DNA from 2 places in the Streptosporangium sp. NPDC001559 genome. Region 2 is predicted to be linked to the other one. Evidence: predicted binding sites of a transcription regulator. Region 2 holds the regulator's gene; the other holds the start of a gene.
The links. Region 2 encodes HrcA, which represses chaperone genes, less so after heat shock. Its sites were predicted from a motif close to TTGGCACTCTCNNNNNGAGAGTGCCAA; they were not measured.
Positions count from the first base shown of each region.

Region 1: ACFYY8_RS07860 (FmdB family zinc ribbon protein) is a predicted target of HrcA. The motif match lies at 1,255-1,281, and genes of this name have one in related genera.

Region 1 is NZ_JBIAVG010000003.1:171,903-179,598, reverse strand. Features, by position in the region: gene ACFYY8_RS07865 (potassium/proton antiporter) at 1-1,189, shown strand, start outside; gene ACFYY8_RS07860 (FmdB family zinc ribbon protein) at 1,309-1,620, shown strand; gene ACFYY8_RS07855 (MFS transporter) at 1,632-3,644, opposite strand; gene ACFYY8_RS07850 (S-methyl-5'-thioadenosine phosphorylase) at 4,054-4,863, shown strand; gene ACFYY8_RS07845 (SAF domain-containing protein) at 5,371-5,934, shown strand; gene mscL (large conductance mechanosensitive channel protein MscL) at 5,996-6,400, shown strand; gene ACFYY8_RS07835 (D-alanyl-D-alanine carboxypeptidase family protein) at 6,458-7,591, opposite strand.
Region 2 is NZ_JBIAVG010000009.1:267,729-275,424, reverse strand. Features, by position in the region: gene ACFYY8_RS21700 (16S rRNA (uracil(1498)-N(3))-methyltransferase) at 1-591, opposite strand, end outside; gene dnaJ (molecular chaperone DnaJ) at 625-1,767, opposite strand; gene hrcA (heat-inducible transcriptional repressor HrcA) at 1,780-2,793, opposite strand; gene ACFYY8_RS21685 (hypothetical protein) at 2,989-3,717, shown strand; gene ACFYY8_RS21680 (DUF3097 domain-containing protein) at 3,777-4,610, shown strand; gene ACFYY8_RS21675 (DUF4870 domain-containing protein) at 4,633-5,181, shown strand; gene hemW (radical SAM family heme chaperone HemW) at 5,195-6,406, opposite strand; gene ACFYY8_RS21665 (glycoside hydrolase family 18 protein) at 6,565-7,696, shown strand, end outside.

The sequences.
Region 1 (7,696 bases), on a different contig from region 2:
GGTGCACACCCTGCTCGACATGGACTGGCGGACCTCGCTGCTACTCGGCGCGGTCCTCGCCTCGACCGACGCCGCGGCGGTGTTCTCCGTACTGCGCCGCCTGCCCCTGCCCTCCCGGCTGGCGGGCATCCTCGAAGCCGAGTCCGGGTTCAACGACGCGCCGACCGTCATCGCGGTCATGCTGCTGAGCGCCGCCACCTCCCCCAGCCTGGGAGAGGCGCTGCTCATGGTCGTCGTCGAACTGGCCGTCGGAGCGGTCGTCGGCCTGGCGGTCGGGCCGCTCGGCGTCTACGCGCTGCGCCGTATCGCGCTGCCGGTCTCCGGCCTGTATCCGATCGCGGTGCTCGCGCTGGCGTTCGTCGCCTACGCGGGCGCCGTACTCCTGCACGGCAGCGGTTTCCTCGCGGTCTACCTGGCCACCCTGGTCATGGGCAACTCCCGGATGCCCCACCGCGCCTCGTCGAGGGGCTTCGCCGAGGGCGTCGCCTGGCTGGCCCAGATCGGCCTGTTCGTCATGCTCGGCATGCTGGCCAGCCCTTCCGAGATGCCGTCGGCGATCATTCCGGGCCTGGTCGCCGGACTGATCCTGGTCGCCGTCGCCAGACCGCTCTCGATCGTGGTCTCCGCCCTGATCGTCAGGAGCGCGCGGATCGACCGGCTCAACTGGCGGGAACAGGCCTTCCTGTCCTGGGCGGGACTGCGCGGCGCGGTGCCCATCGTGCTGGCGACCATCCCCTGGGCGGCCAACTCGGTGCACAACGGCGTCGCGAAACTCGTGTTCAACGAGGTCTTCGTGATCGTCGTCGTCTACACGCTGTTGCAGGGGCCGACGCTGCCCTTCGTCGCCAAGGCCCTCGGCCTGTCGACACCGGACGAGGCACGTGACCTCGAGGTCGAGTCCGCTCCCCTTGAGGAGCTCAACGCCGACCTGCTGCAGATCAAGGTGCCGCCGACCTCCAAGCTCCAGGGCGTCGAGGTCTTCGAACTACGGTTGCCGACCGACGCCCAGGTCACCCTGATCGTCAGGGAAGGCAGAACGTTCGTTCCCTCGGACTCGACGAGGATCAAGATGGACGACCAACTCCTGATCGTGACGACCGCGGCCTGCAGGGAAACGGTCGAGCGCAGGATGAAGGCGATCAGCCGCCGGGGCAAGCTGGCGGGCTGGTTCGGCGAGCTGGGCAGCTGATCCATCCATTCCTACCCGGAATGCGACAGATCCGACTCGCGTTTATGCTTGTCGGCTGCCTATCATTAGCAGTCGCGTCAGTAGAGTGCCAGACGGCGCGGATCGAAGGAGGAGGAACGGTGCCCACCTACCAGTACGCCTGCAGCGCATGCGGCAACGAGTTCGACATCGTCCAGAAGTTCTCAGACGACGCGCTCACCGAGTGTCCGTCCTGTGCCGGTGAGCTGCGCAAGGTGTTCTCCGCGGTCGGCATCGTGTTCAAGGGCTCCGGCTTCTACCGGACCGACAGCCGGTCCTCCTCGACCAGCACGGTGAGCTCGTCCTCGGCGTCCGCCTCCTCCGGCTCGTCCGGAGAATCGAAGTCAAGCGAGTCCAAGTCGAGCGAGTCCAAGCCCGCCGCCGCCGGCACCCCGGCCCCCGCGGCCTCCTAACGCGGCGCCCATCACGCTCCGGCGGCTCCTCGGGGGCGGTCGGAGGCTGAGCCGAGCATCTCGTGGGGCAGCCTGTCCAGCAGCTCACGAAGCCCGGGATGCCGCGCGGGGTCCCAGTCGTCGATCATCCGCCGCAGCCCCTCACGGGCCTCGGCGACAAGCACCCCGGCCACCCGTTCACCGGCCGGGGTCAGTTCAAGGCGCCCGCCGCCGTCGGTACGGCGGGCCAGCCCTCGCGTGACGAGCAGATCCGCGTACGGCCTGCCCCTCTCGACCGTGACCCCCGCCCGCTCGGCGAGTTCCACGCTTTTCTGACCGCCCCCGGTGCCCAACCTGGCGATCAGCCACACCGAACCCGGTGGCAGGTCGAGACCGCTCGCCTCCCCGAGGCGACGGTAGTAGTCCCGGCGCATGTCCGCGTCGGCCAGCCGCCACAGCCCGCGTTCCACCTCGCTCAGCGAGGAACGCTGCGCGGACACCGCGCCGTAGCACTCCCCCAGGTCCACGGGCCTGGTGGTCTCGCGCAACGGCACCTCGGGCAGCAGCCAGGCCGCGGCGAAGGCCACCAGCGCGACGGGCGCGGTGTACAGGAACACCCCGGCGATCGCGTCCGAGTAGGCCGCCAGGAACGCCGCCATGGCCCCGGGCTCCAGCCTCCTGACGGCCGTCGGATCCGACTGGACCGCCGTGGCGACCCCCGGCGGGAGCCGTACGGTCCGCGACAGCCGTACGAGGTCGTCGGTCAGCCGTGAGGCGAAGACCGTGCCCGCGACGGCGACGCCGAAGGAGCCGCCGACGGAGCGGAAGAAGGTGACCCCCGAGGTGGCCACCCCCAGGTCCTCGAAACCGACGGCGTTCTGCACCACGATCACCAGCACCTGCATCACCAGGCCGATGCCGACGCCCAGCACGAGCAGGTAGACGCTCAGTTCGAGGACCGGGATGTCCACCCGGACCCGGGAGAGCAGACAGAGCCCGAGCGTGGTGACCGCGCCGCCCGCGATCGGGAAGACCTTGTACCTCCCGGTCCTGGTGATGATCTGACCGCTGACGATCGAGGTCACCAGCATGCCCGCCATCATCGGCAGCAGGTGGATGCCGGACCACGTGGGCGACACCCCCTGCACGACCTGGAGGAACAGCGGCATGTAGGTGAGCGAGCCGAACATCGCGAAGCCCACGGCGAAGCCGATCAGCGACGCCACGCCGAAGGCCCTCGACCGGAACAGATGGGGCGGCAGCACGGGCTCCCTTGCCCGGTTCTCCACCCACCACCAGAGGGCCAGCAGGAGCGCCGCCACCAGCACCAGGCCGACGACGACGGGATGGGTCCAGGGGTAGACGGTGCCGCCCCAGGTCGTCACCAGCACCAGGCAGGCGGCGGCCGAACCGAGCAGGACGATGCCGAGGTGGTCGATGACGTGGTGGTCGATGACGTGGTGGGTCCGTTCCGTGTCCTGGGGCAGCGCGGAGGAGATGACGGCGAACGCCAGAACCCCGACCGGCAGGTTGACGTAGAAGACCCAGTGCCAGGACAGACGGTCGACGAACAGGCCGCCGAGCAGCGGCCCCGCGACGCTGGAGACGGCGAAGACCGCGCCGAAGAACCCCTGGTATCTCCCACGCTCCCTGGCCGGCACGACGTCCCCGACGATCGCCTGGGCCAGCACCATGAGCCCGCCCCCGCCGAGCCCCTGCAGCGCGCGGAAGCCGATCAGCTGTCCCATGTTCCGCGACAGGCCGCACAGCGCGGAGCCGACGAGGAAGATGACGACGGCGGCCTGGAAGAGTCCCTTCCTGCCGTACTGGTCGCCGAGTTTGCCCCACAACGGCGTCGAGACCGTCGAGGCGAGCATGTAGGCCGTGACCACCCAGGAAAGCTCCCCGAGGCCGCCGAGGTCGGCCACGATCGTGGGAAGCGCGGTGGCGACGATGGTCTGGTCGAGGGCGGCGAGCAACATGCCCAGCATGAGCGCCCCGATGACGAGCCCCACCCCGGCCCCCGTACGGCGCGCGACATCCATGCCGTTCCCCTACCCACGGCCCTTGTTTCCGACGGCCTGCTCCGGCAGGGATCAACCGGGTTTGTTCTTCGCCTGGACCATGTTCATCCGGGCCATGTCTGTCCCGGCGGCGCCCGTCGTGTCCGGCTCTCACGGTTGTCGGATCGCCCCGGAGGAAGCGGATGACGATTCCTTTACGACAGGAGCCGTCGTCCCTGGTGAACCGTTTCCGCACCGCTTTCCCATGGATCATGGGCTTTTACGTGACCCACCGCCCTTGACCATTCCCATAGCGGGTTTCACGAGCCATGACGCGGTTGTCCAGGATTACGACCTGGTTTTCCACAGGGAGAATGTGCTGTTCTTCAGTTATCCACAGGACGCGCATGGGCCTCCTCAACGGCTCGTCGATAACGCTAATCTCGGCGCCATGGTCACCAAAGCGGACATCGGAGTCATCGGCGGCTCGGGCTTCTACTCTCTGCTCGACGACGCGGCAGAGATCGAGGTAACCACCCCCTACGGCCCGCCCAGCGACGTCATCACCGTCGGCCGGATCGGATCGCGGTCGGTCGCCTTCCTGCCCAGGCACGGCCGCGACCACCGTTTCGCCCCTCACCTCATCCCCTACCGCGCCAACCTGTGGGCACTGCGCTCCCTGGGTGTCCGCCAGGTCCTGGCCCCCAGCGCGGTCGGTTCACTGCGTCCCGAGCTCGGCCCCGGCACCCTGGTCGTTCCCGACCAACTCGTCGACCGCACCCTCGGGCGCATCCAGACCTACTACGACACCGGCGGCGTCGTTCACGTCTCCTTCGCCGATCCCTACTGTCCCCTGGGGCGCACGGCGGCCATCGAAACCGCCCAGTCCTCCGGGTGGGAGCTGGCGAAGGACGGCACGCTGGTGGTCATCGAGGGCCCCCGGTTCTCCACCCGCGCCGAGTCCCGCTGGTTCACCTCCAACGGCTGGACGATCGTCGGCATGACCGGCTCCCCCGAGGCGGTCCTCGCCCGTGAGCTGGCCATGTGCTACACCACGCTGTCCCTGGTCACCGATCACGACGCCGGCGTCGAGGTGGGTGAAGGGGTCACCCACGAGGAGGTCCTGGCCTTCTTCTCCACCAACATCAACCGGATGCGCTCCCTGGTCGCCGACGTCGTCACCGCCCTGCCCGAAGAGCGCACCTGTCCCTGCCCCAACACTCTGAACGGCCTGTCCCTCCCCTTCGAACTCCCCGGCTGACCAAGTTCTCCTACGGCAGGCGCCCGGCTTCCGCGCCGGGCCTGCCGTACGGCACCGCCTGTCCGCTCTGTTCGGCTGTCCCCGATACCACCGCCCGAGACGACGTATCTCCGTACGGCGGGATCCGGCCGCTCAACCTACCCGCGTGCTCCTCAGTCCGCCGAGCATCGCCTCGCTCCGCGAGAGGCGCCCCCTCACCACTCCCGAGGCCGCATTCCAGGCCTCCGGTGTCTCAGAAGGCCTTTCTTCCCGCGGCCCCTCACCGGGTTCCATCGCGTCGACGCCTCCCGCCTTCCGGCGTTCTCCCCCGCCGCCCCACCCACCGATGTCCGGCCGTTCCGACGACCGGATCTTCGACCACCCCTGGAGCCAGACATGCGCGTCCTCCGCGATCCGGCCGGTCCCCCGGCCCGGTCTTCCGTCCGTCCTCGTGCCCCCTCCGCTCCCGGCTCCCCTGTCCGTGGCGTGGATGCCCTGCTCCGTTTCGGAGGGCGTCGTCATCGGATCGTGGCGACCTTCGTCGCCGCGTTGGCGATGGCCTGTGCCCTGGTCGGGTTACGGCCCGGCAGCGCGTCGGTGACCGTGCTCACCGCGGCCAGGGATCTCGCCGGAGGGGCACTGGGCGCCTCCGACCTGAGAGCGGTCGCCATGCGGCCCGAGACCGTCCCCGACGGCGCGCTGAAACCCGGCGCGCCGATCGTCGGCAGGGTCCTGACCGGCCCCGTGCGTCGAGGGGAGCCGCTGACGAACGTCCGTCTGCTGGGTCCCGGCCTGCTGTCCGCCCGGGGGCCGGGGACGGTCGCCACCCCTGTCCGGGTCGCGGACCCTCAGACGGCGCGCCTGCTGTCCGCCGGTGACGTCGTGAACGTGCTCGCCACCCCGTCCTCCTGGGACGGCTCCGCCCCCGCCCGGACCGTGGCCGAGGGGGTCACCGTACTGGCCACGCCTGGAGGCGAGGCGGACCAGGGGGCGCTCGTGGTGCTGGCCACCTCGTCGGCACAGGCCGCCGAGCTGGCGTCCGCCCAGGTTGGTGGCCACCTCTCGATCACCATCAACCCTCACATAAAGTAATGTGACAGATACTCATGGTGATGAAACGAATGCCGGCTGAGCGCATGGACGAGGGGGAACCATGATCAACGGATTCAAGAAATTCCTGCTGCGGGGCAACGTGATCGACCTCGCCGTCGCGGTGATCATCGGCGCCGCCTTCACGGCGATCGTGAACTCCTTCGTCAGCGACATCCTCACGCCGTTGATAGCCGCCATCGGCGGGCGTCCCGACTTCTCCGCGCTCACCCTGCGCATCGGCGGTGGCGAGATCAAATACGGCCTCTTCCTCAACGCCCTGATCTCGTTCCTGATCGTGGCGGCCGTCATCTACTTCCTCATCGTCAGCCCCTACGAGAAGCTCTCCTCCAGGTTCGCCAGGCGGGAGGAGAGCAGCCTGCGCGACTGCCCGGAATGCCTCTCCGAGATCCCCCGGGCCGCCGTCCGCTGTTCCCAGTGCACCGCCCAGGTCACCCCTGTCCGCTGATCACGAAAGGCGCCGGCCACGAAAGACGCGCCCTGGTTTCGCGACCGCGTCGCAGCTCTACAGCAGGGAGCCAAGCTTCGGGTCGTACTCCCAGTGCCAAGGCTCAAAAGGACTGACATACGCCCATTTCGGATGCATCCAGCCGTACTTCTTGCTGTTGGCCTCCAGCCAGCTGAACTCGGCCGACCGGAACCGCTCCACGCCTCCGCACAGGTCCACGGCGAGCCCGAGACCGTGGTTGCTGCGACCGGGCACGGCGGCGAATCCGGGCCTGCGGTAGTAGACGGACTGCTGTTCGGCCAGACTCCGATAGCTGTCCGTCACGCACATGGGCTTGCCGAACCTCTGCCGGTAGGCCTCGTTCAGGCTGATGAACGCCAACGCCGCGTCGGCCCTCAGCTGGTTGCCCTGTTGCTGAAGCGGACAGAGATACGCCTTGGGGATCAGACCGTTGGGGAAGTCTTCCAGTGAGGTCGCCCTCGTCGGATCACACCCTCCTACGGGGTTACCCGACCTGTTGACCTTGACCCCCAGTTTCACCAGTGCCTGCGTCAGCGATTTCACAATCTTGGAGGAGCGGTCCCTGAGGGTCTGGATCTCGGCGTTCATCTGGGCTTCCGCCAGAAGGGTGCTCGCCCGGAGTTCCTGGGCCTCCCCCGCCAGGCGCTCCTTCTCCGCCTGCAGACGGGCGCCGTCCCCGAGGACCTGGTTGCGTTCGGCCGCGATCTGGTTGATGTCGGCCATGGCTCTGAGGGTGGAGGCGTCGGCGTCACCGGCCAGGAAGAAGAGGGCGTCGCCCCCGAGGGGACGCTGGTAGAGCTGGCCGATCAGGTCCGACAGTGGCTGTCGCAGCTGCGCGAAGGCCCGCTCCGCGACCTGCAACTCACGGAGTTTGGCGGCCAGCTCCTTCTCCGAGGCCTGGATCTTGGCGCGCCTCTGCTCCAACGCCTTTGTCGCGCTCTCCAGCTCCTTGGCGGCTTTCTCCGCCTCACGCCGCAGCTCGGTGAGGTTGACGGGGTCACGAAGGGTTCCAGTCGGGGCGACCTGCGTTTTCTCTGCGAGGGCGATCGACTTACCGGCGGCGACCGACTGGGCCTTCGTCTGCGTCGGCTTCGCGGCAGCCACCCCCGGGACGAGGGAAGACATCGCCGTGACGACGACGATCAGGCCCGCCGATCGACGAGGTGGCACGTTCGACCCCTCCGTTTGCGAACTCGTGACCTGGGTCAGGCACGCACGTTACTACAGTCAACCAAGTGCCTGGGTCGGACTCAGTACAGCTGATATGCGCCAAAC
Region 2 (7,696 bases):
CACGACGATGTCTCCGATGTCGCCGTCGGCCCCGGCGGGCAGGGGGATGGTGGACAGCGGCGTGGCGGCCTCCTCGTGCAGCACGACGCCGAGCGCGGCCTCCGCCAGCAGGGTGGCGACCCGGGAGGTCGTGGCGGGTTCGGTCACCTCGGGCAGCAGGAAGCGCCGGGACTGCTTGCCCGCCTCCCGCGCGGTCGAGCGCCAGCGGGCCAGGGACTTGGCCGCGCGCTCGCCCTTCCACTGGGTGACGCACCTGGCGGCGGACCAGGGGACGATCACGTCGACCCCCGCCTCGGTCATCATCTCGACGGCCAGTTCTCCCCTGTCGCCCTTGGGCAGGCCCTGCACGACGACCAGGCGGGGGCGCGGCGGCACGACCTCGTAGCGGCGCAGCACCTCCACCCGGAGCGAGTCCTTGCCCGCGTCACGCACGACGCACTCGGCGACCGTCCCCGCGCCGTCGGTGAGGTCGAGCCGCTCCCCCGTCCGCAGCCGCCGTACGGCAGCCGCGTGGCGGCCCTCGGGGCCGCCGAAGACGAACTCCCGCAGGGCCAGGTCACCCGGCTCCGCCAGGAAGACCGGAACCGTCATCGGCCCTCACAGGCCCCGCGGGCGCCCGCCGGATCAGCGGCCATTGAAGGCGTCCCGCAGGCGGGAGAAGAAGCCCTGCTGACCGGGGGCGAACTTGCCGGGTGGACGCTCCTCGCCGCGGAGCCTGGCCAGCTCGCGCAGGAGCTCCTCCTGAGCCTGGTCGAGACGGGCGGGCGTCTCGACGTTGACGTGGATCAGCAGGTCTCCCCTGCCGGTCTCGTTGAGGCGCTGGATGCCCTTGCCGTACAGCGGGATGGTCTGCCCGGACTGGGTGCCGGGGCGGACGTCCAGCTCCTCGGCGCCGTCGAGTGTCTCCAGCGTCAGGATCGTGCCGAGCGCGGCGGCGGTCATCGGGATCTGCACGGTGCAGTGCAGGTCGTCGCCGCGGCGCTCGAAGGTCTCGTGGGGGCGCTCGACGATCTCCAGGAACAGGTCGCCGGGCGGGCCGCCGCCGGGGCCGATCTCGCCCTCGCCGGCGAGCTGGATGTGGGTGCCGTCCTCGACGCCCGCGGGGATGCGGACCTTGATGGTCCGCCGGGTGCGGACCCGGCCGTCGCCGGAGCACTCCTGGCAGGGGTTGCGGATGATCGAACCGAACCCGCCGCACTGCGGACAGGGACGGGAGGTCATGACCTGGCCGAGGAAGGACCGGGTGACCTGGGAGACCTCGCCGCGCCCGTGGCAGACGTCACAGGTGTCGGGGTGGGTGCCCGCCGCCGCGCCGGAGCCGGTGCAGACCTCGCACAGGATCGCGGTGTCGACCACCAGCTCGCGGGTCGTGCCGAAGGCCGCCTCCCGCAGGTCGAGCTCGACCCTGATGGTGGCGTTGCGGCCCCTGCGGGCCCGCGAGCGGGGACCGCGCCCCGCGCCGCCGCCCGCCGCGCCGAAGAAGGCGTCCATGATGTCGCTGAAGGGGAAGCCGGCGCCGAAGCCTCCGGCGCCCGCGCCGCCCGAGGAGAACGGGTCGGCGCCCATGTCGTACATCTGACGCTTGTTGGGATCGGACAACACCTCGTAGGCCTGGGTGATGTCCTTGAACCGCTCCTGGGTCTCAGGGTCGGGGTTCACATCGGGATGCAGCTCCCTGGCCAGGCGGCGGTAGGCCTTCTTGATCTCCTCCGCGCTGGCGTCGCGCCGCACCCCCAGGGTGCCGTAGTAGTCACTCTTAGTAGCCACTTAGTTGACCTCTTAGGATGCAGCCAGGATCTGGCTGACGTAGCGTGCCACCGCGCGCACCGCGCCCATCGTGACCGGGTAGTCCATACGTGTCGGACCCAGCACACCGAGCCGGGCCAGTTGCTTGCCACCCGAACCGTATCCGGCGGCGACGATGGACGTGCCCTGGAGACCCGTGTAGGGGTTCTCCGAGCCGATGCGCACCGTCAGCGCCGACAGGTCCGAGGTCTCACCGAGCAGGCGCATGAGCACCACCTGCTCCTCCAGGGCCTCCAGCACGTCGCGGAGCCCGACGGTGAAGTCGGCCCCCGCGAGGTTGGCGGCCCCGGCGAAAACGATCTTCTCATCATGCCGGTCCACAAGGGACTCCAGCAGGACCGAAAGGATGGTGGCCGCGACGGGCCTGTCCTCGGCGGGGAGCCGTTCGGGCAGGTCGGCGACCATGTCGGGAACACTGGCCAGCCCGCAGCCGTCCAGGCAGGCGTTGAGCACCGCGCGCAGGTGCGCCACGCGGTTGTCGTCGATGACCTCCTGCAGCTCCACCACGCGCTGCTCGACCCGCCCGGTGTTCGTGATGAGCACGAACATCAGACGGTGCTCGTTCAGCGGGACCAGCTCGACGTGGCGGACCTTGGAGTTGGAGATCGTGGGGTACTGGACCACGGCGACCTGACGGGTCAGCTGGGCCAGCAGCCGTACCGTGCGCATCACGACGTCGTCGAGGTCGACGGCGCCCGCGAGGAAGCTCTCGATGGCCCTCCTCTCCGCGCCGGACAGCGGCTTCACCTGGGAGAGGCGGTCGACGAACAGCCGGTAGCCCTTGTCCGTCGGCACCCGGCCGGCGCTGGTGTGGGGCTGGGCGATGTAGCCCTGCTCCTCCAGCACCGCCATGTCGTTGCGGATGGTCGCGGGAGACACACCCAGGTTGTGACGCTCCGCGAGAGCCTTCGAGCCGACCGGCTCATTGGTGGACACGTAGTCCTCGACGATGGCGCGTAGGACCGCCAGCTTGCGGTCGTCAACCAACGTGCTCACCTCCTACCTGCGCTCGGACGGGAAACGCCAGGTCTGGCACTCGGTGTTCCCGAGTGCCAAGTGTACGGCTCCAGCCCGGGGGGTGCGATAACACGGCACCAGGATGGGCGGGAGCGGGCCCTGGAGCAAGCCATTGTCAAGTCAGCTGCTATCGCTATCCAAGTGGTAAGGGCCACAATTAGGTATATGTCCAATGATTTCGGATCCCCCTCGGGTTACGGCACCCCCCAGCAGCCGTACGGCCAGCCCCACCAGCAGCAACAGCAGTACCAGCAGGGCGGCCCCTCCTTCGGCTACCCGCCCCCGGGATACGGCGCGCCCCAGGGCCCGCCGCCGAAGGTGAAGCCCGGCGTCGGCTGGATCGTCGGCGTGTGGCTGCTCTTCGTGCTGAGCGTGATCATTGGCTTCGTCGGTTTCGCGGGCGGCCTCTTCAACGCGGTCACCGAAGCCGCCCCGACCTCCTCCTTCGGTCCCGACCAGAAGACGACCGTCAGCATCGACCCGGCGAACAAGCCCGCCATCTACGTCGCCGCGGCCAAGGGCACGAACTTCGAGTGCCAGATCGAGGGCGCCCCGGGAACCGTCAAGCTCCAGCGGCCGAGCTTCCAGCAGACCGTCACCGCCGACGGGCAGCTGTGGGAGCTCGCCCTGCGGATCGGGGTGGACAAGGCGGGCGACTACCCGATCACCTGCACCACCTCGGGCGGGGTCGACGCCAAGTTCGGCGTTGGCAAGGAGATCGTGGCCGACTCCGTGATCAGCGGCACGCTGATGCTGTTCGGTGTGCCGGGCATCGGGTTCCTGCTGGCCGTCATCGTGACGATCGTCGTGCTGGTCAAGCGCAGCGGCGCCCGCAAGCGCCAGGCCGCGGCCGCGGCGGCCCAGTGGGGACAGCCCGGAGCCTACGGCAGGTGAGGCCCGCTCTTTGCTACCGTCCCACGTGATCCCCTGCGAGAGGTGGCTGACGGCCGGTGATGTACGAGCGTGACGTGCTGGCGGGAAACTGGCGTCGTCCCCTCAAGGGGAAGATCCCCCAGGTCCCCGCCGAGCCCGACCTGGTCGTCGAGGACGCCGAGAGCGGCTTCTGCGGCGCCGTGGTCGCCTGCGACAAGGAGGCCGTCACCCTGGAGGACCGCTTCGGGCGGCGGCGCCTGTTCCCGCTCGACCCGGCCGCGTTCCTCCTCGAAGGCAGGACGGTGACCCTGGTACGGCCCGCCGCCGCGCCCCCGGGCTCCCGGGGGCCGCAGGGACCGCGCCGCAGCGCCTCCGGCTCCATCGCGGTCGAGGGCCTGCGGGCCCGGACCGCCAGGGAGAGCCGGATCTACGTGGAGGGCGTGCACGACGCCGCGCTGGTCGAGAAGGTCTGGGGACACGACCTGCGCGTCGAGGGCGTCGTGGTCGAGTACCTCGAAGGCGTCGACCACCTCCCCGAGATCGTCGCGGAGTTCGGGCCCGGCCCGGAGCGTCGTCTCGGTGTGCTCGTCGACCATCTGGTCGCCGGGTCCAAGGAGAGCCGGATCGCGGCCGAGGTCTCCTCGCCCCACGTGCTGGTCGCCGGGCACCCGTTCGTGGACGTCTGGCAGGCCGTCAAACCGTCGGCGCTGAGGATTCCCGCCTGGCCCCGGGTACCGCGCGGCCTGCCGTGGAAGGAGGGCGTCATCGCCGCCCTCGGATGGGGCGTCGATCCCGCGGAGGCCTGGCGCCGCATCCTCGGATCGGTCACCACCTACGCCGATCTCGAACCGGAGCTCCTCGGCCCGGTCGAGCGGTTGATCGACTTCGTGACCGACCCCGCCCAGGACGACTGATCCACCCATCGAGGAGATGGCCATGAGCGACAATCCCGAGCAGTTCCCGCACGAGGAGCACCCCCGGCCGGGGTACGGCGCGTGGCCCGGCCCTCAGCCCGGTCCCCCTCCCGGCCCGCCCCCCGGGTCCTACCCCGGACCCCCTCCCGGGCAGGGATACCAGGGGTACCCGCCCCAGGGCGGCTGGCCGTACGGTCACCAGGGGTACGGCGTGCCCGGTTACGGCGGTTACGGCGGGCAGGGCCCGCGTCCGGGCACCGACGACACGACCATGGCGATGCTCGCCCACCTGCTGGGCCTGCTGACCTCGTTCGTCGGCCCGCTGGTGCTCTACCTCGCCAAGCGGGACGAGGCCCCCTACGTGCGGGCTCAGGCGGCCGAGGCGCTGAACTTCCAGCTCACCCTGATGATCGCCTACCTGGTCTCCTGGGTCCTGGCCTTCGTGCTGATCGGCTTCCTGCTGATGCCGCTGGTCTGGATCGGCTCACTCATCCTGATGATCATCGCCGCCGTCGCGGCCAACCGCGGAGAGAGCTACCGTTACCCGCTGAACATCCGGTTCGTGAGCTGAGCTCCGTCCCGGATCAGGTCAGGTCGCGCACCAGGGCGTCGGCCAGCAGGCGTCCCCGCAGCGTGAGAACCGCCCGCCCGGCCTTGAACGGCTCCACCTCGAGCAGGCCGTCCGCCAGGGCCCTGGCGACGACCCTCGGCCTGTCCAGCTCGCGAAGCGGGAAGCCCGCGGAGAGTCTCAGCTCCAGCATCAGGCGCTCGACCGCCCTGTCCTGCGAGGTGAGCACCTCACGGGCGTGCGCGGGCGAGGTACCGGAGGTCAGGCGCTGGGCGTAGGCCGCCGGATGCTTGACGTTCCACCACCGGGTGCCCCCGACGTGGCTGTGCGCCCCGGGGCCGACCCCCCACCAGTCGCCGCCGGTCCAGTACAGCAGGTTGTGCCTGCAGCGCGCCGCCTCCGAGGTGGCCCAGTTGGACACCTCGTACCACTCGAACCCGGCCTCGGCGAGCATGCCGTCGGCGATGAGATAGCGGTCGGCGGCCACGTCGTCGTCCGGCATCGGCAGCTCACCGCGCCGGATCCTGGCCGCCAGCCTGGTGCCGTCCTCCACGATCAGCGAGTAGGCCGACACGTGGTCGGGCCCCGCCTCGATCGCCGCGGCCACCGAGGCCCGCCAGTCGTCGTCGCTCTCCCCCGGCGTGCTGTAGATCAGGTCCAGGTTGACGTGCTCGAACCCCGCCGCGCGGGCCTCCGCGACGGCCTGGGCCGGGCGGCCGGGGGTGTGCGCCCGTTCGAGAACCCGCAGCACGTGCTCACGGGCGCTCTGCATGCCGAAGCTCATCCGGGTGAACCCGCCGCCGCGCAGCTCCTCGAGGTAGGCCGGGCCGACCGACTCGGGATTGGCCTCGGTGGTCACCTCGGCGCCAGGGGCGAGGCCGAACTCCTCCCCGATCACCTTCAGGATTCCGACCAGGTCGGCCGCGGGCAGCAGGGTGGGGGTGCCGCCGCCGAAGAAGACGGTCTGGACCGGCAGGTCGACCTCTCCGAGGTTGGCGCGTGCCCGCCGTACCTCCCTGACCGCGGTGCGCGCGTAGTCCTCGCGGGAGGCGCCGGGGCCCAGCTCCGAGGCGGTGTAGGTGTTGAAGTCGCAGTAGCCGCACCGGGTCACGCAGAAGGGGACGTGGACGTAGAAGCCGAAGGGCCGCTCCCCCAGGTCGTGGAGCGCGCTCTCCGGCAGGTCGCCCGAGGGGGGTACCGGATCGCCGTCGGGAAGTGTGGATGGCACGTGACCAAGTCTGCCGCCCCGGACGCGGTGCCCGGTACGCCGGATCCGGCCAGACCGTTGACGGGTAGATCGCCCAGGTCTACGATCCGGGAAAACTTAAAGGAAAGTTTCCTATAAGTTCCACCCCCCAAGGCCCCCCAGGCAACGTGGAGAAGCCCGTGCAGAGACTCCTCCGGAACACGCTCGCCGCGGTCCTGGCCGCCGGTCTCGCGGCCACCGCCGCTCCGGCGCCCGCCCAGGCCCAGACCAACACCGGCCACGGTGACCGCTTCAAGCGGGTCGCCTACTTCATCCAGTGGGGCGTCTACGGACGCAACTACCACGTCAAGGACATGGAGACCAGCGGCGCGGCGGCGAAACTGACCCACATCAACTACGCCTTCGGGTCCGTCAGCGCCGAGGGCACGTGCGTCTCCTCGGACGCCTGGGCCGACTGGCAGCGACCGGTACCCGCCGAGCAGAGCGTGGACGGCGTCGCCGACGCCCCAGGCCAGGCCCTGAACGGCAACCTGAACCAGCTCAAGAAGCTCAAGGCCAAGCACCCCGGCCTCAAGGCGCTGATCTCCCTCGGCGGCTGGAGCGGCTCGAAGTACTTCTCCGACGCCGTCCTCACCGAGCAGAGCCGCGCCAAGCTGGCCGCCTCCTGCATCGACCTGTGGCTTCGCGGCAATCTGCCCGATACCGCGGCCGGCACCGGGGCGGGCGTGTTCGACGGCATCGACCTCGACTGGGAGTGGCCCGGCAGCGCGGGCAACGAGGGCAACGTCATCAGGCCCGAGGACAAGCACAACTTCACGCTGTTCACCACCGAGCTGCGCCGCCAGCTCAACCAGTACGACCGGCGCAGTGAGCTGACGGCCTTCCTGCCCGCGGGCGGACCGAAGATCGACGCGGGCTTCGAGGTCCGCGACGTCTTCAAGAACCTCACCTTCGCCACCATCCAGGGCTACGACCTGCGTGGCTCGTGGGACCCGATCACCGGTCACAACGGCAACCTGTTCACCGACCGGCGCGACCCCAACACGGTGAAGTACAGCGTCGAGCAGACGGTGCGCGACTACCTGAACCGCGGCGCCTCCGCGAAGAAGATCGTGGTCGGCATCCCCGCGTACGGCCAGGGCTGGACCGGCGTGACCGCGGGCGGCAACGGCCTGTTCAAGCCCGCGACCGGCCCCGCGCAGGGCACCTGGGCCGCGGGTACCGACGACTACAAGAACCTGGTCAAGAAGCCCGGCAAGCGCTACCGCGACGTGCTGACCGGCGCCAACTGGCTCTACGACGGCAACGAGT